Regions from separate parts of the Mucilaginibacter jinjuensis genome, predicted to be linked through region 2. Evidence: riboswitches for the same ligand, from Rfam matches in the RefSeq annotation. Region 2 holds a riboswitch; each other region holds the start of a gene.

Region 1 (7,646 bases), 1.1 Mb from region 2:
AAATTTAAAGAAAACGAAGACGCAGGTCTTAACCGTTTGGCCGATGCTATTGGTAAAAGCATCCGTTTACGTTACCGTATCTGATCACCTAACAGCGATTAATGAAAGTAATTATTGCCGAAAAGCCATCGGTAGCACGCGAAATTGCCAAGGTATTTGGCGCTAACCAAAAACGCGAAGGCTATATCGAAGGCAAGGGCTATACCTTTACCTGGGCCTTTGGCCACCTGTTGCAATTAGCCCCGCCGCAAGAGTACGGCTTTTATGGCTGGAGCGTACAAAACCTGCCCATGCTGCCCGCCAAATTCAAGCTTTCTATCCGCAAGGTAAAAAGTAAGGATGGCATGATCGAAGATCCATCAGTCCGCAAACAGCTCGACATTATCCAAAAACTTTTTGACGAAGCCACCGAAATTATTGTGGCAACGGATGCCGGGCGCGAGGGTGAACTCATCTTTCGCTATATTTATTACTATTTAAAATGCAAAAAGCCGTTTAAAAGGCTTTGGATCTCATCGCAAACCGATGAGGCCATTAAAGAAGGTTTCCGCAATTTAAAACCGGGGACTGATTACGATGCATTATTTAACTCTGCTCACTGCCGCTCACAATCAGACTGGCTGGTGGGGATGAATGCCACGCAGGCGCTGAGTCTTTCTGCCGGTACACGTTCAGTACTTTCACTGGGCCGTGTGCAAACGCCAACGCTGGCCATGATCTGCTCACGGTATCTGGAGAACAAGAACTTCGTTCCGCAGACTTATTACCAGGTTGCTATACAGGTTGATAAAGACGGGCAAATGTTCCGCGCTATATCACCAGAAAATTATAAAACTAAAGAAGACGCCCAGGTTATACTGGATCAGGTACAGGATGTTGCTGCCGGTTTTCCTGCCGGAGGTCATATCCTCAACGTGGAGGCCAAGCCCCGCAAAGAGCCGCCACCGCTATTGCACGATCTGAGTAGTTTACAGCAAGAGGCTAATAAGCGAAAAGGTTTTACGGCAGATCAAACCTTGTCGCTGCTTCAAAATCTCTATGAAAGCAAACTGGTAACCTACCCGCGTACAGGCAGCCGCTACATTGGTGATGATGTTTTTGCGACCGTACCAAGCTTGATCGATAAATATAAAGATCACCCGCAATTCGGCAAACAGGCAACTTTTCTCTCCGAAAATAAACTGAGTAAACGCAGCGTTAACGCTAAAAAGGTGACGGATCACCACGCTATTTTACCTACGGGTGAGGTGCCGTATCAACTCTCGGACGATAAACAGGCCATTTACGATATGGTAGTTGGCCGCATGCTCGAAGCCTTTCACCAGGATTGTATTAAGGAGATCACCAAAATTACGATACAATCGGGCAGTAAATTTATGGCCAGCGGTACAGTGATCGGCATTCCGGGATGGCGTGCTGTATTTAACGAGCCTGATGAAGAGAAGAAAGACGAAGAAAATGCTTCGCTACCCAAAGTAGTACAGGGCGAAAATTTGCCCGTGCCTAATAAAGCCATCCTCGAAAAGCAAACCAAACCCAAGCCGCTTTACAACGAGGCTAGTTTATTGAAAGCGCTCGAAACTGCAGGCAAGGAAATTGACGACGAGGAACTGCGTTACGCTATGAAAGATAGCGGATTGGGTACGCCTGCAACCCGCGCATCCATCATCGAAACATTAATAAAACGTGATTACGTGCAGCGCGAAAAGAAGAACCTGCTGCCTACCAAAATGGGTCTTGCAGTATACACTGTAGTCAAAGATCAAAAAATAGCCCAGGCGGAACTGACAGGCACCTGGGAAAAACGACTGGAAGAAATCCGTTCGGGGGCATCGGTGGTTGATTTTCAGGAAGAGATTAAAACCTATACCCGTACCATTACTAACGAATTGCTGATATCGGGCAGAGGGCTCGCCGTTGCCAAAGAAGCAGTTGCATCTAAATAAAACAGAACAAAAACATCTTCGTAGCAGTTAAGCTTATTTGCTTAATAATATCATAAATATTTTGATATGAATTTGTTACTTACGTATAAGTCTTTTTAAACGTAAGTATATTAATAATACTTATTTTATCCTTATAATAGTTCTCGATATCTGTAGCTGATACATTAGAAACTGCGATGCATAAGAAACTGGAACTTTACGAAAAGGTAACACCTTTAGCGCAGCTTGGTATTTGGCAAAGAAACCTTGTTACGGGCGAAATTTACTGGAACCAGTATGTAAGGGATATTTATGAAGTTGGTCCCGATGTATTATATCTTACATTAGAAGAGGCCGCCGAATTTTACCTGGACCAGGATATTGTACGCTCGGTAATAGAATATGGTATTAGTTCGGGTGAGCCACAGGTTGGCGAGTTTAGGCTTAGAAGCGCCAGAGGGGTACTTAAGTGGGTAAAAATGCGGATTCATGCCAACTATGAAGACGGCGAATGCACCATTATTTATGGTACGCTTGAAGATATAACCAGCCAGGTTAATATGATCCGCGCGTTGGAAGAGCGGGAAGAAAAATTTCACCAGGCTTTTGATTACGCACCTATCGGGATGGCGCTCGTAGCCCCGGATGGCCATTGGATTAAGGTAAATAATAGCTTGTGCAGCCTGTTGGGCTATGATGAAGAAGAGTTTTTAAAACACACATTTCAGGATTTTACCCACCCCGATGATCTCGACCTTGATCTGAGCCACATGTACCGCCTGCTCAATAACGAGATCACTACTTATAATATCGAGAAAAGGTATTTCCATAAATTGGGTCACCAGATCTGGATCTACCTCAGCGTAACGCTGGTACGTGATGCCGACAGTGTGCCCCTGTATTTTGTTTCCCAGATAAAGGATATAACTGATCGCAAGCGATCGATGGAGATACTGTTGCGCGAACGGCAGCGCCTCGATAATATTTTAAAAAGTACCCAGGTTGGTACCTGGGAGTGGCACATACCCACTGATGAGACTGTTTATAATAAAAGATCGGCCGCTATATTAGGTTATTTACCTAACGAGCTTGGGGCTGATACAATGGCTGCCTGGCATGATCTGATCCACCCGGATGACCGGGACATTAATGCTTTAGAGCTGGAAAAATGCTTTAAAAAGGAAGAGAAATTTTATGCCTGCGAATGCCGCATGATGCATAAAAACGGTGATTGGATTTGGGTAGAGGTAAGGGGCAAAGTAGTAAAATGGAGTGATGACGATAAGCCATTGCTGATGCTGGGTACCTACGCCGATATCCATGATAGAAAAGCCATGGAGCAGGAGCGCAAACAGGCTATGGAAGTTATTAGTGGGCAAAACGGCCGTTTGCTAAACTTTGCACATATTGTATCGCACAACCTGCGTTCGCACACCGGTAACATACAAATGCTGCTGGATATGATAACCCACGAAACCGACGATGAGGAAAAGCAAAAGATGATGCAAATGCTGGTGATTAATACAGCCAATTTGCAGCAAACGCTTGCCCATTTAAATGATGTGGTTGATGTACACAGCAACAAGGAGTACAGCAAAAAAATATTAAACCTACACCAGGAAATTCACCGCATGCTCGAGGTTTTGTCGTTATCTTTAAGACAGGTAAACGCAAAACTATCTGTTGATGTTGATCCCGGCATCAGCATACAATATGACCCGGCTTATTTGGAGAGCATTTTATTAAATTTGTTAACCAACAGTATTAAGTACCGCCATCCCGACAGGGCTTTACATATTGATATTAAAGTTTACGAGCTGAACAATATAGTAACGCTCGAAATAACAGATAATGGGATAGGGATTGATCTTGGTTTGCACGGGCACAAGCTTTTTGGCATGTACAAAACTTTCCATGATAATAATGATGCGCGGGGAATAGGCCTGTTTTTGGTTAAGAACCAGGTTGATGCCATGGGTGGTAAAATTGAAGCCCGGAGCACAGTAAATGAAGGAACTACTTTTAAAATAGAATTTAGCTGATACGTATGAGAAAATTAGACATTGCCTGTATTATTGATGACGATAAAATATTTACCTATGTTTTATCGAAACAAATGAAAGTGGTTGACTTTTGTGAAAACCTGCTGGTGTTTCATAACGGCCTCGAAGCCATAAAATATCTTAAACCCATCCTCGAATCGCCCGAAATATTGCCCGATGTGATACTGCTCGATTTAAACATGCCCGTGATGGATGGCTGGCAGTTTTTAGATGAGTTTATTAAATTTAAGGTGAGCAAAAAAATTACGGTTTACATTGTAAGCTCATCTATAGATGTAGCCGACCATGCCAAAGCAGCAACTTATAAAGCCATATCAAATTTCTATATCAAACCCATCTCGCGCGATGATCTGGCCCAGATAATGGCTGAGATTAGTGCTGCGTAAAGCTCGCAAATACAGGATGCGGAATGGCTATTAATACATATTTAAACTCATTTCGCATCCTGTAATTTTTCTTTTAAGTTTGCATTGCTTTTGGTTCCCGGTGAAAACCGGGATTAAAAGGGAAGCCGGTGTAAATCCGGGACTGTCCCGCAGCTGTAAGCTCCATATACCAAAGCCCATTCTTTTAGTCACTGTGCCGATTTTGATCGGTGTGGGAAGACCGGGCCGAGGGGAGTAAGTCAGAAGACCTGCCATCGCACATATTGATTCATAGCTTTCGGGGATTGAAGCTGGAATGATGATACCTTTCGTGTATTTCATTTTTTAGTGCTGTCATACTGTTTGCTGTGGGGTTTTAACTCACACAAAACACATGAAATTATTTTTACTAAGTGCGGTAAAATGCATTTGTAGTAATACAGGTTTGCTTTTTCGGCAGTCCACTTTAGTGGGCTGTACGCTGCTTTTGTGCACCCCGCCAATAGCACAAAAAGAGCACGCTATTCATTTCAAACCAGGTTCAACCCAAAACCTTTGTCTCAATAATCCCATTACCAGGGCATTCCACACGCATCTATTAATCCCGAATAAAAACTTATGGTAAAGCAAAAAAATGTAAAGGCGCTCATCGCATTATGCGCACTTGTAAGCCTCTTATGGGCATCCTGTAAAAAGGATAAAGACGATACAGCAACACCGGTAACCGACCATACCAGGCCGGTAACCGCTACCAGCAATGCTTATGTAAGCAATCTGTTTGAGTTTAACCCGGCTCCCGGTCAGTTTACCAATACCAGTTTGGGCGATACCGTTGCAGCCAAAGGTACGCTGAAAACTAACCAGGGTTTGGTGAGTTTGGGGGCCTGGGGTGGTTACATAATTGTAGGCTTTGATCATACGGTGCTGGATGTTAGCGGCAAAACCGATTTTATCGTTTACGGCAACGCCTTCGCCAGTTTTGCCGAACCCGGTGTGATATGGGTAATGCAGGATACCAACGGCAATGGCAAACCCGACGATACCTGGTACGAAATTAAAGGCAGCGCTTATGGTAAACCAGGTTATAACGCCAATTACTCGGTAACCTATACCCGCCCCAAATGCGATACCTGTAGTGTGCCCTGGAAAGATAACCTGGGTAAAACAGGGATGGTGCAAACCAATGTATTCCATACACAAGCCTACTTCCCTAAGGGCATTAAGGGCGATACCTATACTTTAACCGGCTCTTTGCTGCCGTCAACTAATATTAACGACAGCAACCCGTCTTTCATCACCAGTGCTTCTTTTGATTATGGCTACGCCGATAACTCTGCCGGCGGCGATAAAATCGACATTGCTACGGCTGTAGATACCAAAGGGAACCCGGTAAACCTCAAGGGTATCGACTTTATAAAAGTGCAAACAGGCATACTTTACAACATGGGCTGGCTGGGCGAGCAATCGACCGAGTTTACTGGCGCAGCCGATCTGAGCCTGCTTAAAAACTAAACAAATTAAATACACGCATATAATACATTAAGAATGAAAAGAACAATTACTTTAAAATTAGGGATTGGCGCATTGGGCATTTTGCTGATGGCCGCGGCATCTTGTAAAAAGGATAACGTTGGTGACGGCAACTTTGCGGCAAGGCCGGAGATCTCATCTATCGGCGGTAAGCTTGCTGATACGGTTACCGTTGGCAAATCGCTAACCATACACCCTAAACTGAACACGAAAAACGTAGTATATACCTGGACGGTAAATGGCACCAACAAAGGCACCGATTCTACATTTACGTTTACACCAGATACCCGCGGCGATTATACCATTAATTTTAAAGCCAGCACAGCAGGCGGTTACTCATCTGCCGATTACAAGATCCACGTTTTAGGCAAGTATGAGAACGGTTTCTTTATTATTAACGAGGGATGGTTTGGCCATGGTACGGGTAGCGTGAGTTTCTATAGGTATGATACCAAGACTAAGGAGGACAGTATCTTCACCAAAGAAAACCCGGGCAAAACGCTTGATCCGGCAACTTCAACTTTAGAGAACGCTACCATCTTTAACAACAACCTGTTCCTGGTAGCCAAAGTAGGCGGCCCGATGGTGGTTACCGATGCTTATTCGTTAAAAGAAATTGCCCGTATCCCGGCAGTGGGCGGCAGCAACTGGCAGGGTTTTGTTGGGGTTGATAACACCAAAGGTTTATTAACTTCAGGCAGTGGGATATATCCGTTCGATTTAACAACTTACACGGCAGGCGCTAAACTAACAAGCGTTACCGGTTCTGTAGGCGATGTTATTAAAGCCGGCAATTACATCTTTGTACTATCGCAAACACAAGGTGTGGTGATCTTAAATGCGAGCGATTATTCGGTAGCTAAAAAAATCCCGTCTATGCTGGTAGCATTTGCCAAAACACCTGATGGCTCGGTTTGGGCAGCGGGAGGCACCTCATTGGTTAAAATTAACCCAACCACTTTGGATGTTACCACCACTACTGTACCGTTTACGGTTTTCGGTTCATGGGGCGCATGGCACCCGGGATCAATTACTGCATCAACAAAAGAAAATACTATATATTTGGCAAAGAATGCATCGTTTAGCGGTGGCACAACCATTTATAAATATGTAGATGGTAATGCAGCATCATTACAAACGCCGTTTATTACCCTGCCAACAGGCAAAGTATTATATGGTGCAGGTATTGGTTATAATGTGCAGACAGATCAGTTGGTGGTTAGCACCGTACAATCGGGTTTCGGCACTGCCTACAGTGTTAATGATCTTGATTTTTATGACACTACCACCGGTGCTTTAAAAACTGATTTTGCATACAGCGGATATTATTTCCCTGCTACATTTGTATTTCATCAGTAAATCAATTTCGGGTCTGCAATTGCGCAGATCTGCTTTAAAAATAAACATGAACTGCGGTGAGAGGCAGAACATGCTGTGTGTTCAAAGGCTGCTTTATGCAGCCTTTGCCATTTGCTATTGCTTTATAAGATAATTTGCTTTAAGTTTAAAAAACCTAATTACAAATCTTAAATTCTTATCTCTATGGCACAATTTAGTCAGGCGTTCCAAATTACCATGGGTAATGAGGGAGGCTATGCAAACAATCCAAATGATAGTGGTGGCGAAACCTACAAGGGTATAGCCAAAAATTACTGGCCTAACTGGTCGGGCTGGCCAACAGTTGATAGTGCAGTTGCCTCTAATCCACCCAGCATTAACCAGGTTTTAAACAATAATGCACAGCTGCAAACACTGGTGCAATC
Region 2 (7,646 bases):
TTTAAAAATGGCAGGCAAACTGTTTCGTATTCGTACTTGTCATCATTATAAATCCCATCCTCGTTAGATTGTACAACGGCCGAAAGCATAAATTCTACCTTGTTATTAAAATCAACAATGTATGCATTATCAATATCGTATCCATAAGAGTCCCCCACTTTATTAAAGACCCTGATATTGGGATTTATTGATGCTTCCTTATCCGCGCCATAGTATAGAAATTTGCAATAAGCAGGGTAGTAGTCCGGCTGTTTGTAGGTTGGCCATTTACTTTCTGTAGGGTACATACTCATATAATGATAAATGAACTTGTAATCACTCGCCGTTAAATTATATCGTTGCTCTTTGGGGAAAGCTTCAGGAAATAACAGGCGTTTCAATACCAATTGCTGGTCGGCGAGCGGGTACACGTTCTTATCGCTAAAGTTAAAAGGCTGCATTACTAACTGGCCTTTACCATCAATATAGCCTTTGCCTTGTACCATGTTTTCGAGCTGCATAGGGTAGTCTGCCTTATCATATTGTGAAGGTGAATTGTACACCAGTTTCTTACCCTTATAAAACCTGATTGGGTTAGTCGCACGGGCATTATTGCCACCATCGCCAACAGCCAGTCTGCCGATGATACGGGTGTTATTAAGTTGATATTTTTTGAGTTTGCTGTTTATCTCACCCCGACCCGTAAATTCATATAACCGGTTGTAGGCATCGTTGTCGCTCACCAATAGTATCTTCCTGATATACTGTTCTATACTGGGGTTGCCATTGCGGGCTGTGCTATCAATAGTAACGCTCGTTTGTTTGTTAAAGCTACTGTCTGTGAGCATGATAGATCTTTTTGTTAAGCCTTTGACATGCAGCTCATTTAGTTTTTCCAAGGCAAAAATCACAGTAGGAAGTTTTACCGTGCTGGCAGGGTAGAAGTAATGATTAGGGTTTAAACGATAACTGTAGGAGGTAAAATGTGGTATATTGTGCTCGTCGCGATCTATGCGTGTATATAATATTTGTACCTCGTTTTGTGTAGGGTGTTTTAGTATACCATCAAACATTTCGGGATTGGCCAGCAATAAATTTTTCAAAAACAGGGTATCGGTTTTTTGACCAAAAGCCGACATAGAAATAAACAATGCAAATAGAAATAGTAAGCGTTTCATTATCAAGATTAACAGTTTCGAAGATAGCCAATATGGTTGTGAAATATTTTCTCAATTGTTAATAACTCGGCCTTTTGTTAAAAACTATCATACACTACCTCCCCATTTTTCCTTTAGATTTGATTCAAGTTCAATGCAACAATTTCTCTTGGCTCACGGGCTGCAATCAGCATTTCGTGATAAAAAAAGGCAAACGAGCGTCTTGCGGGCTCGAAAATTATAAAGCCAAACCTGCCAAAAGAGAAATTTATTTGTTAAAGCTTTCACGATTTGGGTTTTTAATAGAGCCAGACACACCCGCCGAATTTTTCGGTGCATGCATTCTTGTCTCTATTCAATTCGCCGACTTTTATTAAAAAAAACAATAATTGCTATGCAACAGGAAGAATTACTATTACAGGAGAATAAGGATCGTTTTGTGATCTTGCCTATCAATTATCCCAGAATTTGGGAAATGTATAAAAAACATGAAGCCAGTTTTTGGACTGCCGAGGAAATTGACCTGAGCGGTGACCAGAAAGACTGGAACAACATGAATGATGGAGAGCGCCATTTCATTTCGCACATCCTGGCGTTTTTTGCGGCAAGTGATGGTATTGTGAATGAAAACCTGGCTGTAAACTTTATGAGCGAAGTGCAGCTTCCTGAAGCACGTTGCTTTTACGGTTTCCAGATCATGATGGAGAACATCCACTCAGAAACTTATGCGTTACTGATCGACTCATACATTAAAGATAATGCAGAGAAAGACCGCCTATTCCATGCCGTTGAAACCGTGCCTTGTGTAAAACGCAAAGCAGAATGGGCTTTAAAATGGATTGAGAACGGAACCTTTGCGGAGCGCTTAGTTGCATTTGCTGCGGTAGAAGGGATTTTCTTCTCAGGCAGTTTTTGCTCTATCTTCTGGTTAAAGAAACGCGGTTTAATGCCGGGCTTAACATTCAGCAACGAATTAATTAGCCGCGATGAGGGTTTGCATTGCGAATTTGCCTGCCTGCTTTACAGCATGCTGAGTAACAAGTTGAGCGAAGAGCGTGTACACGAGATTATCCTGGATGCTGTAGTGATTGAAAAAGAGTTTGTGACGGATGCATTACCGGTTGATTTGATCGGTATGAATGCACGCCTGATGCAACAATATATTGAGTTTGTGGCCGACCGTTGGTTAGATGAATTAGGTTATGCTAAAGTTTACAATGCAACCAATCCGTTTGATTTTATGGAGATGATTTCGCTGCAAGGTAAAACCAACTTCTTTGAAAAGAGGGTAGGTGATTATCAAAAAGCAGGTGTATTGGCAACCAACACCAAAGACAGCCAGGCGTTTTCGCTTGACGAAGATTTTTAAGGAAAAGAGTATCAAATAGGTTTACATAAAATAAGGAGGGAAATTAATGTTTGTAATTAAAAGAGCTGGGAACAAAGAGAGCGTAAAGTTTGATAAGATAACCGCACGCGTGCAGAAACTCGCATACGGCTTAAGTCCGTTGGTTGATGCGATAGATGTGGCTAAAAAAGTAGTAGAAGGTTTATACGATGGTGTATCTACCACCGAACTGGATAACCTTGCTGCCGAAACTGCTGCATCATTAACTACCAAACACCCTGATTATGCTTTGCTGGCAAGCCGTATTGCGGTAAGCAATTTGCATAAAAATACTATCAAGTCGTTCTCTTCAACAATGGAGAAACTTTACGATTATACAGACGAGCACAACGATCGTAAAATGCCTTTAATTGCCGATGATGTAATGGAAATAATCCGTGCAAACGCCGATATATTGGATAGCTCTATTATTTACGATCGCGATTTCGGTTTCGATTACTTCGGTTTTAAAACCTTAGAAAAATCATACCTGCTGAAAGTTGACGGCAAAATAGCCGAGCGCCCTCAGCACATGTATATGCGTGTTTCTGTAGGTATCCATAAGGATGATATCGACAGCGTTATCAGAACCTACAATCAAATGAGTGAGCGTTGGTTTACACACGCTACGCCAACTTTATTTAATGCGGGTACTCCTAAGCCGCAAATGTCATCATGCTTCCTGCTTTCAATGAAAGATGATAGCATCGATGGTATCTATGATACACTAAAACAAACAGCCAAAATTTCACAAAGCGCAGGTGGTATCGGTTTAGCTATCCATAATGTACGTGCTACAGGCAGCTACATTAGTGGTACTAACGGTACAAGTAACGGTATTATCCCTATGCTGCGTGTATTTAACGATACAGCCCGTTATGTAGATCAGGGTGGTGGTAAACGTAAAGGAGCCTTTGCGGTTTACTTAGAGCCTTGGCATGCAGATATTTTCGACTTCTTAGACCTGCGTAAAAACCACGGTAAAGAAGAAGCACGTGCACGTGATTTGTTCTATGCCCTTTGGATCTGCGATTTGTTTATGAAACGCGTAGAAGAAAACGGTGAGTGGAGCCTATTCTGTCCGCACGAAGCACCAGGTATGTCTGAGTGTTTTGGTGACGAGTTCGAAGCATTGTACACCCGTTACGAAAAAGAAGGCCGTGCCCGCAGAGTAATCCGCGCACAAGATCTTTGGTTTGCTATTTTGGATGCACAGATCGAAACCGGTAACCCATATCTGTTATATAAAGATGCTGCAAACAAGAAAAGCAATCAGCAAAACTTAGGTACTATTAAAAGCAGTAACCTTTGTACCGAAATTATGGAATACACCAGCCCTGATGAGGTAGCTGTATGTAACCTGGCTTCGTTAGCATTGCCACGTTTTGTGATCAATGGTCAGTTTGATTTCGATAAATTATACGAGATCACTTATGATGCTGCTAAAAACCTTAATAAAATTATAGATAACAACTATTACCCGGTAGAAGAGGCCCGTACTTCAAACATGCGCCACCGCCCAATCGGTTTAGGTGTGCAAGGTTTGGCCGATGTGTTTATCCTGTTGCGCTTACCATTTGAAAGCGACCTGGCTAAGGTGTTAAACAAAAACATCTTCGAAACCATGTATTTTGCTGCCATGACGGCAAGTAAAGACCTGGCTATGCAGGATGGTGCTTACGAAACCTTTAAAGGTTCGCCATTATCAAAAGGTAAATTCCAGTTTGATCTTTGGGATGTTAAACCAACAGATCGCCACGATTGGGAAAGCTTACGTAAAGCTGTGATGAAACATGGAGTGCGTAACTCGCTGTTAATGGCGCCAATGCCAACAGCATCAACCTCGCAGATATTTGGTAACAACGAGTGTTTTGAACCATATACCTCAAACATTTACACCCGTCGTGTATTAAGCGGTGAGTTTGTGATTGTGAACAAACACTTACTGAAAGATTTGGTTAACCTTGGCTTGTGGAACAACACAATGAAAAACAATATCATTGCGGCCAATGGTTCTATCCAGCATATCCCTGAAATTCCATCTGATTTGAAAGAACTTTACAAAACAGTTTGGGAAATTAAACAACGCAGCCTGATTGATATGGCGGCAGATCGTGGCGCATTTATTTGCCAGTCGCAATCATTAAACCTGTTTGTTGACAGTCCGAATACCTCTAAACTAACCTCAATGCACTTCCACGCATGGAAACGCGGTTTAAAAACCGGTATGTATTACCTGCGTACACAAGCTGCAACGCAAGCGGTACAGTTTACAGTTGAGAAACAAGGCAGTAAAGAAATGGAGCCGGTTATCCCTGCACCAGAACCAAACGTACAAATGAATGATCTGGACGGTATAGAACTTACCCAAACCAGCGGCCCAAGCTGCAGTATGGAAGAAGGTTGCGTAACCTGTTCATCATAAACATAAAAGAAGTTTTTCAACCTTAATTTTAACCGGGCTGTCTGAAAAGATAGTCCGGTTTTTTTGTGCGATGTATTGTCGCTATAGCTAAATGTCAGTTTGTTATGTTACTTTTGCACAGCTTTTAGGTTCCTTGCCGTTAAGGTAAAGATTAAAAGGGAATCCGGTGTAATTCCGGAGCTGTCCCGCAGCTGTAAGTCCGGCTTCTGATAAAGAGGTTAGTTGATTAATTAGTCACTGTCCCGATTCTAAATCGGTATGGGAAGACGTCAACACAGGATGAGCCAGAAGACCTGCCAAAAGCATTACCAATTCATAGCTTTCGCGGATTGAAGCTTGGGTGAAATACATTAAAACTGATCAATAATTTTGATTGGTTGTGTTCCATTCATTTTTCCGTTGTATTGCTTTGAATTATTAAGCAATGGAAAAGTTTACAGCAAAATTTCGGCCTGTTTTAATATCCCGTTACGGTATATACAGTATTTGTATTGCCTGTATGCTGTTATTGCTATCAACCCGGCTTAAAGCCCAGCAGGATACTTCTAAAAAGCTGAAAGAGGTTAATGTAACTTCATCAACCTTACCCAAGGTGCAAACCATTATACCTGTACAGCAAATATCCAACGCCGATTTTAGTCATTATGCGGCCTTGTCTGTGGCTGATATTGCCGCTAACTTTGCAGGTGTAAACGTTAAAGATTACGGAGGCATTGGCGGATTAAAAACCATCTCGGTACGCAGCATGGGAGCTACCCATACCGGTGTACAATACGATGGCGTTATACTGAACGATGCACAGAACGGGCAGATTGACCTGGGCAAATTCAGTCTTTACAATGTACAGTCTGTTACCTTATATAATGGCCAGGCACCAAACATTGTGCAACCTGCACGGTCATTTGCATCGGCCAGCATATTAGATATTAAAACTACAAGGCCACAATTGAGCGCAGCCAAACCTTACCAGGTTTCACTTGGGGGAAATGGCGGTTCATTTGGGTTACTAAATCCTTACCTGCAATGGCAGCAACGTGTATCTAAGCAATGGTCGGTTGTGTTAAATGCCAATTATACTTATGCAAACGGGCAATATAAGTACAAAGAAAACGGCGATGGTTCTGATACCTTAGCCACCCGCAGAAATAGCGACATCAAAGCCTTACAAACAGATGGTGCCTTATATTGGGCTAAAAGCGACAGCAATAAATTTAAGATACAATTCAACTATTATAACAGCGATAGGGGATTGCCCGGGCCGGTAATTTATTATACCACACAATCCAACCAACGCATGCAAAATCACGATCTGTTGGTACAATCGGCATACGAGTACATTGCCAAAAGCAGTTTTCATTTATTGTTGAATAGTAAGTATTCGCAAAACTACCTGCATTATCTTGACCCGTCACTTCCGGATGGAGCAATTGGCAGTAATGAACATTACATGCAGCACGAGTTTTACCAATCGGCTTCGGTTGGTTACCATATTCTGCATAATTGGGAAGTATCTTATGCCTCTGATGCCGCGCTCACCAACTTATTTAGTGATGTTTATACCAATTATTACCAATATGCTTTCCCAACAAGGCTAACATTGTTTAATGCGGTAGCAACAGATCTGGCTTTCGATAAATGGCATCTTCAGGGTAATTTATTGAACACCTATATCACAGATCATGTGAAGAATGGCATAGCAGCTGCATCTAAATCTGCATTTACGCCAAGTTTGTCGGCCACTTTTCAACCCTTTCTAAACTCTGGATTACAGTTAAGGGCATTCTATAAAGATATATTCAGAAATCCCACCTTCGCCGAACAGTATTATTATGCAGTAAGGCCGCGCAATCTTGATCCAGAACGCACCAAGCAATACGATCTGGGAATAACCTACCAAAAAAGCTTTAACGGTTTTGTGCACGATTTAGCAGTTACTGCCGATGCTTATTATAATAACGTTCGAAACAAGATCATCTACCTGCCTTCACGTTCGCCAGAAACGCCTTCTGTTACTAACCTGGGTAGTGTAGATATTAAGGGACTGGATGTGACTTTGAAAACCGATGTAATACCTGCAGTGGGATGGCTGGGCACAATCTCTGTCAATTACACTTATCAAAATGCCATTAATGTTACAGACCCGAGTGATTCTTATTACCTCGACCAAATACCTTACACACCAAAAAATCTACTCAACTTAAATGCAGGCATTAATTACAAAGCTTTAGGTCTATATTATAACAGCACGTTTTCATCATCAAGATACTACGAGAATAATAATGTGCCCGAATATTACCTGCCATCATACAACGTAAGTAATGCTTCGCTAATATATAAGTTCCTGACACATAGTGTGCCCGTGAATGCTTCATTTGAGGTCAACAACCTTTTTAATGAGCGTTACGTAGTGCTTTACAGTTACCCGATGCCTGGCCGATCGTACAGATTATCTTTTCAAATAACAATTTAATCATATCAAAATGAAACACTTTAAACTTAAAAATTTCTTATTCGCGATTGTTACAACGGCAGCGTTGTCATCGTGCCATAAAGACAAAAATGATGTAACACCAACTACACCCATTGCGCAAGTGGCCGGTGTTTATGTTTTAAACCAGGGCGGAAGCACAGGTAGCATTACCTATTACGATTACACAACCAAAGTAACAACACCAGATATTTATACAACAGCAAACGG
Region 3 (7,646 bases), 650 kb from region 2:
GATGTTGCCGATGTTGAGATCTCGAACCTGCCCCGGTTGGGTTGGGTTGGCCGTAGCGATGCCGTAATTAAAAACGGCAAGCGAACTGTTACCGATGACCCGGATGCAGTGGAAGCCATTGTTGTAATGCGCAAAGGCGAAAACCCAACCGAGGTAGTAAAAGCACTAAAGGCAGAAGTTGATAAGATAAACAACGAGGTATTGCCTGCTGATACCAAAATTGTACCTTATTATGATCGTACCAACTTGATAGATTATGCAACGCATACCGTTTTGCATAATCTGATAGAAGGTATCGTGCTGGTAACCTTCCTGGTTTCGCTGTTTATGTTTAACTGGCGTACCACGCTTATTGTGTCTATCATTATTCCGCTGGCTTTGTTGTTTGCCTTTATCTGCCTGCACTTAATGGGCATGTCGGCCAATTTGTTATCACTGGGTGCGGTCGATTTTGGGATTATTATAGACGGGGCCGTGGTAATGGTAGAGGGGATGTTTGTAATCCTCGATCATAAAGCCATTCAATTGGGCATGGATCGCTTTAACAAGATCGCCAAACTGGGCCTCATCAAAAATAACGGTGCCATTTTAGGTAAGGCCATCTTTTTTGCCAAGCTCATTATTATAACCGGTTTGCTGCCTGTATTTGCGTTTCAAAAGGTAGAAGGTAAGCTATTCTCACCGTTGGCTTATACTTTGGGTTTTGCTTTGCTAGGTGCTTTAATTACTACGCTTACCCTGGTGCCGGTATTAATCAGCTTGTTGCTGAAAAAGAACGTACACGAAAAACACAACCCGTTTGTGCACCACCTTACTGCATTTATGCTGGGAGGTTTCGTGAAATCATTTAAGATGAAAGAGATTGTAGTAACGGTTTCTTTAATAGCGATGGTTGTGGGCTTATTCTCCTTTAAATTCTTGGGAAGCGAATTTTTACCCGAACTGGATGAAGGTGCAATATGGCTGCGGGTACAGCTACCTTACAGCGTATCGCTCGATCAGTCTGTGGCTACCTCCAAGCAGGTACGTCAGATATTGATGACTTTCCCTCAAGTGAAATACGCCGTTTCACAAACCGGTCGGCCGGATAATGGTACTGATGTGGCCGGTTTCTACAATAATGAGTTTGACGTGTTGATGTATCCCGAGGAAGACTGGAACCCTAAGATCAGCAAAGAGCAACTCATTGCTCAGATGAATGCCAAGCTGGATAAAATACCTGGTGCCGAGCTTAACTTTTCGCAACCGATTAGTGATAACGTGGAAGAAGCGGTATCGGGTGTAAAGGGCTCAATCGTAGTAAAGGTTTACGGCGATTCGCTCAATTACATGGAAACCAAGGTTAACCAGGTTTACCGTATCCTGAAAGATGTTAAAGGTATTGAAGATTTGGGTGTGCTGAAAAGTATCGGCCTGCCCGAACTGGATATTCAGCTCGATCAGCAAAAGATGGCGCAGTATGGCGTAGCTACTGCCGATGCCAACTCGGTAATTTCAATGGCTATTGGCGGTCAGGCAGCATCAACACTGTATGAAGGCGTACGTACGTTCGATATCAGAATCCGTTTCCCGGAAGCCTTCCGCCGAACGCCTGCTGATATTGGTAACTTGTTAGTGCCAACCCAAAGCGGTGCGAAGGTGGCTATTAACCAGATTGCCTCCATCACACAAAAAACTGGTCCTTGTTTAATTTTCAGGGATGGAAATGAGCGTTATGCTACGCTTAAATTCTCGGTACGTGGCCGCGATATGGGTAGTACCATTGCTGAGGCACAGCAAAAAGTAAACGCTAAAGTTAAACTGCAACGAGGTTACCACCTGGCATGGCAGGGCGATTTTGAAAATCAGCAACGTGCTCAGAAACGTTTAACACAGGTAGTGCCGATCAGCTTAATTATGATTTTTGGCTTACTGTTTATCATGTTCGGTAATGTGAAAGATGCAGCGTTGGTATTCCTCAATGTTCCGTTCGCCATAGTAGGAGGTATCATCGCTTTATTTTTAACCGGTACTAACTTCAGTATCTCGGCAGGTATTGGTTTTATCGCGTTGTTTGGTATCTGTATCCAGGATGGGGTATTGCTGATCACCGTTTTCAAACAAAATCTCGAAAACCTGAAACAAGGCGAAGGCTCAAATCTATATACGGCGATTAAACTGGGTGTAAATTCACGCATCAGGCCGGTAATGATGACCGCTTTGATGGCCGCCATCGGTTTATTCCCGGCTGCTATCTCGCACGGTATCGGGTCTGAAAGCTCGAGGCCTTTGGCACGGGTAGTAATTGGTGGTATTTTATGTGCTATGTTGTTCAGCCTTTGGGTATTCCCGTTAATATTTGGATGGGCATACCGTAAAGCTGACAAGCCGCATGGCGATAATTAAATTCTCAAAAACTGACTGACTATATAGAAGCGGCGGGCGATTTTGCCCGCCGTTTCATGTTTAAACAACGCCCTCAACGCTGATTTGCGCTCTTGCCTGTTTAGCAGCAGCAACCATGTTTACTAAAGCTGCCTTAGTTTCTGGCCATTTGCGGGTTTTTAAACCGCAATCAGGGTTAACCCAAAGATTTTGAGCCGGGAGCAAATCTGCCGCTTTGGTTAGCAACGCCACCATCTCTTCGGTGCTTGGTACACGTGGCGAGTGGATATCATATACGCCAGGACCGATCTCATTCGGATATTCGAAATGAGCGAAGGCATGCAACAGCTCCATTTGCGAGCGTGAGGTTTCAATCGTGATCACGTCCGCGTCCATTGCTGCAATATGTTCAATAATATCGTTAAACTCACTGTAGCACATGTGGGTATGGATCTGAGTCTCGTCCTTTACACCACTGGCGGTTACACGAAAGGCTTTTACTGCCCAATCCAGGTAGTGGGGGCGTTTGGCTTTACGCAAAGGTAAGCCCTCGCGAATTGCCGCCTCATCAATCTGCACAATACCGATGCCTGCTGCCTCCAATGCTAATACTTCATCATGAATAGCCAAAGCGATTTGATTGGTGGTCACATCACGCGGTTGATCATCACGCACGAACGACCATTGCAGAATAGTTACCGGGCCGGTTAACATACCTTTCATTGGCTTGTCGGTTTGCGCAGCAGCAAATTTACTCCAGCGCACAGTCATGTCTTTAGGGCGGCTCACGTCACCATAAATAACCGGAGGTTTTACACAACGGCTGCCGTAGCTTTGTACCCAGCCATTTTTGGTGAAAAGGAACCCATCCAGCTGTTCGCCAAAGTATTCAACCATATCGTTACGCTCAAATTCGCCATGAACCAAAACGTCCAGGCCAATTTCTTCCTGCCAGCGGATTGAGTCGATAGTTGCCTGTTCAATCTTTTTTTCATACTCATCCACCGTAAATTCGCCTTTTTTGAATTTGGCGCGTAGCTGACGGATATCATCCGTTTGCGGGAATGAACCAATGGTAGTTGTAGGGAAGGATGGAAGAGTAAAACGTTCGCGTTGAATTTGCTGGCGTACCGGGAATGCGCTTGTACGGGTGGCATCGGCTTTGGCAATGGCTTCGACACGGATCTTAACCGCCTGTTTATGCACTTTTTGCGAGGCACGGCGACTTTGAATTGCTTTTTTATTGGCGTTAAGCAATTCGGTATTGCCTACGGCAATTTGCTTTAATTCATCTACCTCGTTCAATTTTTGTTTAGCAAAAGCCATCCAGTTTTTAATCTCGGGGTCAATCGCAATTTCCAAATCAAGATCTATCGGGCTATGCAGCAACGAGCATGATGGTGCAATAATTACCCTATCGGTGCCCAGCTTTTCAACTGCTTTATTGATAAAGCCCAACGATTTCTCGTAGTCGTTTTTCCAAACGTTACGGCCATCAACCACGCCTAACGAAAGCTGCAAATGTGTAGGGATTAATGAAAGTACTTCATCCAGTTGTTCAGGAGCGCGTACGAGGTCGATGTGCAGGGCAGCAACCGGCAGGTTAACTGCTAATGCGGTATTATCCAGCAATGCTTCAAAATAGGTAGCAACCAATATCTTAATACCGCTTACACGGTTGGCAATAGCACGGTAAGCAAACTCATAAGCTTCTTTGTCTTTTTTAGAAAGGTCGAGCGCCAGGCAAGGTTCGTCTAACTGGACCCATTCGGCGCCTTGTTGTTTTAAACGGTTGATTATCTCTACGTAAACCGGCACCAACTGTTTAATCAGGTCTATACGCTCAAAACCCTCTTCTTTTTCTTTACCCAGTAACAGGTAGCTTACCGGGCCTAATAATACAGGTTTAGCTTTTGTGCCAACGCTTTGTTTGGCGGCATTGTACTCGCTAAATACTTTTTCAGAAAATATCTTAAATTCTTGTTTAGCCGTAAATTCGGGTACAATGTAGTGGTAGTTGGTATCCAGCCACTTGGTCATTTCCATGGCGGTAATATCCAGCCCGTCTTTCTGGTAACCACGCGCCATGGCAAAATACAGGTCGGTTTCCTGGTTGGTTTTTACCTCGGTGAGCACTTTACTGTAACGCTGAGGGATTACACCCAGTAGCAGGCTCATGTCAAGTACCTGGTCGTAAAAACTGAAGTCGTTGCAAGGGATCAGGTCGATACCTGCATTAACCTGCGTTTGCCAGTTTTCTTCCCTGATAGTGCGGGCTATCTGCTTTAATTCATCCAGGCCGATTTTACCTGCCCAATATTGTTCGCAGGCTTTTTTTAGTTGTCGTTGGCCACCAATTCGCGGGTAGCCCAGGTTTTGCGTTAGCATTTTTTTAATGTTTTAATTAGAAATACTTTAAAATTGCTTTTGACAAACTTTACAAGCTTCGCGAAAACCAGGGCATGTTGAGGGTAGGGGCAGGCAAATTGCCGGCCATTGAGAACCCTCATATCAGGCCATTTGCTTTTTTCGCGAAAGCATTGTCCTTCCAAAACAGGCAGGTATCCTGGCTTATAACATTTCAGCGTCCTTCCCATCCGCCGATAGGCGATCAGTGGACATTGCTGGCTGAAACTTGTTTTGTTACTTACAGTTGCGCGACAGCCCGTGATTTGCACACGGTTCCCTATTAATTTCGATCTCTCGAAAACCTTTTTTGGTTGATAAAGTAATGAAAAGAACTACGTTACAATTTGCCTTTGTTACAAGGTTAAATTTTCAAACAAAGCTACCGAGTAAGATTTAATAACTGTATATATGTATTTATTTAAGTATAATAATCCATTTTATATTGATTGGAAAGAATTTTATACTTTTGATGTGTTCGAAATTAACCTGTAAAAGAAAATTATTCTATGGAAGGGCTTGATGATATTGATATTCAGTTATTAAAACTGCTGGGAACAGATTCGGAAATAACGGTTAAAGAGTTGGCTGCTAAAGTGAACCTTTCTGCATCACCAGTTTTTGAACGGGTAAAAAGGTTAAAAACCAATGGTTACATCAAAAAATATATTGCTTTGATCGATGCAGAAAAGCTCAATTATGGCCTAATTGTTTTTTGCAATATCAAACTTAAACAACACGACAAGAGCATAGGGTACAAGTTTGTGACAGACATTATGCAACTGAACGAAGTTGTTGAATGCTACAATATCTCCGGCGATTTCGATTTTCTTTTAAAAGTGTACGCCAGGGATATGAAACATTACCAGGACTTTGTGTTTAACAAACTCGGCTCGGTAACCAGTATTGGAAGCACACACAGCACTTTTGTGATGAGCGAGAATAAAAATACGTATAACATAAATCTTTAGTCTCTAAAGCTGCATTTTTTACAACCCGCTTAACCGCGTGGTGGTAAAGACAAAGTGACCGGGTATATCGCCTGTTTCCACATCCCATTTATACTTGCCTCCGGGTGTAAAGCAGTACAATCTGCCCGGGGTAACATAATCCTTGGCATCGGTCACAAAAATTTCCTTTGTTTGTGGGTTTACGGCAATACCGTAGGGGATGGTTATCTTTTTATCTGTGCCATCGGTAATAAAATTGGATGATACTACGGCTTGTTGCGCCGTATTTACGATAGCATAGCTAATGGTATTTTTTTGTGTAGTATAATTAAATCCGGCACTGATCACGTAAGCCGAATCTCCACAGATGGTAAGGTTACTTGCCGGCAGATTAAGTGTTTTAGAAACCTGGTCGCTGGAGTTTAGGATATAGATATTGGATGGGATGGTGTAATAATCCCCCCGCGAAGTTACATAGATATTGCCGTACGTATCCAATTTTAAGTGTTCGAGATTGATCGCAACTGTGATCTTTTTAACCTGTTTAAAAGTGTTGAGATCTATTACCGACACTGTATTATCATAGTTGGGTACCCGGTAACCACCTGAGTTGGCTACGTATAAAAAATTGTTACGCACCACCATTTCTTCGGGTTGGTAACCCACCACGCAGGTATCTTTAACCGTAAGTGTAGTAGTATCAATACGGGCCACATAACCCAATCTCGCATTCGGATCAATCTGTACCGGCCCCGCATAAGAGCTTACATAAGCATAACCTTTGTCAAAAGCCAGGTAGCGGCAATTGGGTATCGAGATGGTGGCGATATGTTTTGCAGTTTTTACATCCATTACCTCAACCAGATTTGATACATTAATAACTGCATAAAGCTTATTGCCGTAGATCTGGATATCATTCCCAACATCACCCAACTCCTTCACAATTGATGGGTTGCGTGAGGGATAAATGTTTTTGAGATAAGTTCCTGAGGGATAATCATAATAATCTATAGAAGCTTTATTACTACCCATGTTACCTTCGTTTAACAAAAAGAACCCTTTTATCGAGCCTGTTGTGCCGGTTGTTACCGTTGTGGTTGTGGGTTGGATAACTTTATCATCCTTCCTGCAAGAATAAAGCACTGCGACAATTAGCAGGAATAAAAAGATCTTTTTCATATAGTGATATTCATAATGATTTTATAATTGATCCCAGGCATTGGGTAATAAGGCACTACTTCATATTGCTGGTTAAACAGGTTATTAACCTCGGCAGTGAACCTGCATTTTTTAAAATTCCGCGACAACGAGATATCATGGGTATAAAAAGGCTTCTCATAATTTTCGGGGATATTAGCGATAGACTGATACCGTTCGCCAGTATAGATGTAGCTATAATTTAAACTCCAGTTTTTGTACGATGGGCTGATGATTACAGAGCCGCTGTTCCAGGGAGCATAAGGGATTTGTCCGCCGTAATATGGGCTGGTTAGGTCTGTAAAGTCTTGTGCTTTTTGATAGGTATAACTTAAGCGGGAGTTAAGCAAAATAGAGTTACTTATTTGCCATGTGCTTTGTACAGTCGCGTCAATACCTTTGATTTCCACATACCCGAGGTTGATCATCGTCCAGCGAAACTGGTTAGAGGTAGGTACTGCGATGATTTTGTTTTTTACCTGGTTGTAATAACCATCTACCTGTAATTCTATGCGGCGAAGCGCCTGGTGTTCATAGTTATGCCCATACGTAAAGCCTGCATCATATTGGGTAGTATATTCGGGTTTGAGGTCGATGTTACCTATAAACGTATAGTAAAGATCATTGAGCGTTGGCATCCGGAAGATGCGTTTATAAAAGGCACGAAGATTAAAATCCTGATTTGCCCAGGGCTTATAAGCAAAGATGAGCGAAGGCGTATATTGCTGC

Evidence for each region. Region 2 has a riboswitch for cobalamin ahead of PQO05_RS14500 (TonB-dependent receptor). Riboswitches for the same ligand answer to the same signal wherever they lie in the genome.
Region 1: another riboswitch for cobalamin. It lies ahead of PQO05_RS09590 (cell surface protein); the one in region 2 lies ahead of PQO05_RS14500 (TonB-dependent receptor).
Region 3: another riboswitch for cobalamin. It lies ahead of metE (5-methyltetrahydropteroyltriglutamate--homocysteine S-methyltransferase); the one in region 2 lies ahead of PQO05_RS14500 (TonB-dependent receptor).

Annotation. Positions count from the first base shown of each region.
Region 1 is NZ_CP117167.1:2,093,300-2,100,945, forward strand. It holds gene PQO05_RS09570 (hypothetical protein) at 1-84, shown strand, start outside; gene PQO05_RS09575 (DNA topoisomerase 3) at 102-1,946, shown strand; gene PQO05_RS09580 (sensor histidine kinase) at 2,123-3,967, shown strand; gene PQO05_RS09585 (response regulator) at 3,973-4,374, shown strand; cobalamin riboswitch at 4,449-4,644, shown strand; gene PQO05_RS09590 (cell surface protein) at 4,972-5,865, shown strand; gene PQO05_RS09595 (DUF5074 domain-containing protein) at 5,899-7,242, shown strand; gene PQO05_RS09600 (glycoside hydrolase family 108 protein) at 7,426-7,646, shown strand, end outside.
Region 2 is NZ_CP117167.1:3,205,104-3,212,749, forward strand. It holds gene PQO05_RS14485 (serine hydrolase) at 1-1,157, opposite strand, end outside; gene PQO05_RS14490 (ribonucleoside-diphosphate reductase small subunit) at 1,531-2,505, shown strand; gene PQO05_RS14495 (ribonucleoside-diphosphate reductase subunit alpha) at 2,552-4,948, shown strand; cobalamin riboswitch at 5,058-5,263, shown strand; gene PQO05_RS14500 (TonB-dependent receptor) at 5,373-7,418, shown strand; gene PQO05_RS14505 (DUF5074 domain-containing protein) at 7,429-7,646, shown strand, end outside.
Region 3 is NZ_CP117167.1:3,857,510-3,865,155, reverse strand. It holds gene PQO05_RS17020 (efflux RND transporter permease subunit) at 1-2,385, shown strand, start outside; gene metE (5-methyltetrahydropteroyltriglutamate--homocysteine S-methyltransferase) at 2,446-4,752, opposite strand; cobalamin riboswitch at 4,904-5,094, opposite strand; gene PQO05_RS17010 (Lrp/AsnC family transcriptional regulator) at 5,280-5,741, shown strand; gene PQO05_RS17005 (YncE family protein) at 5,760-6,899, opposite strand; gene PQO05_RS17000 (TonB-dependent receptor) at 6,896-7,646, opposite strand, start outside.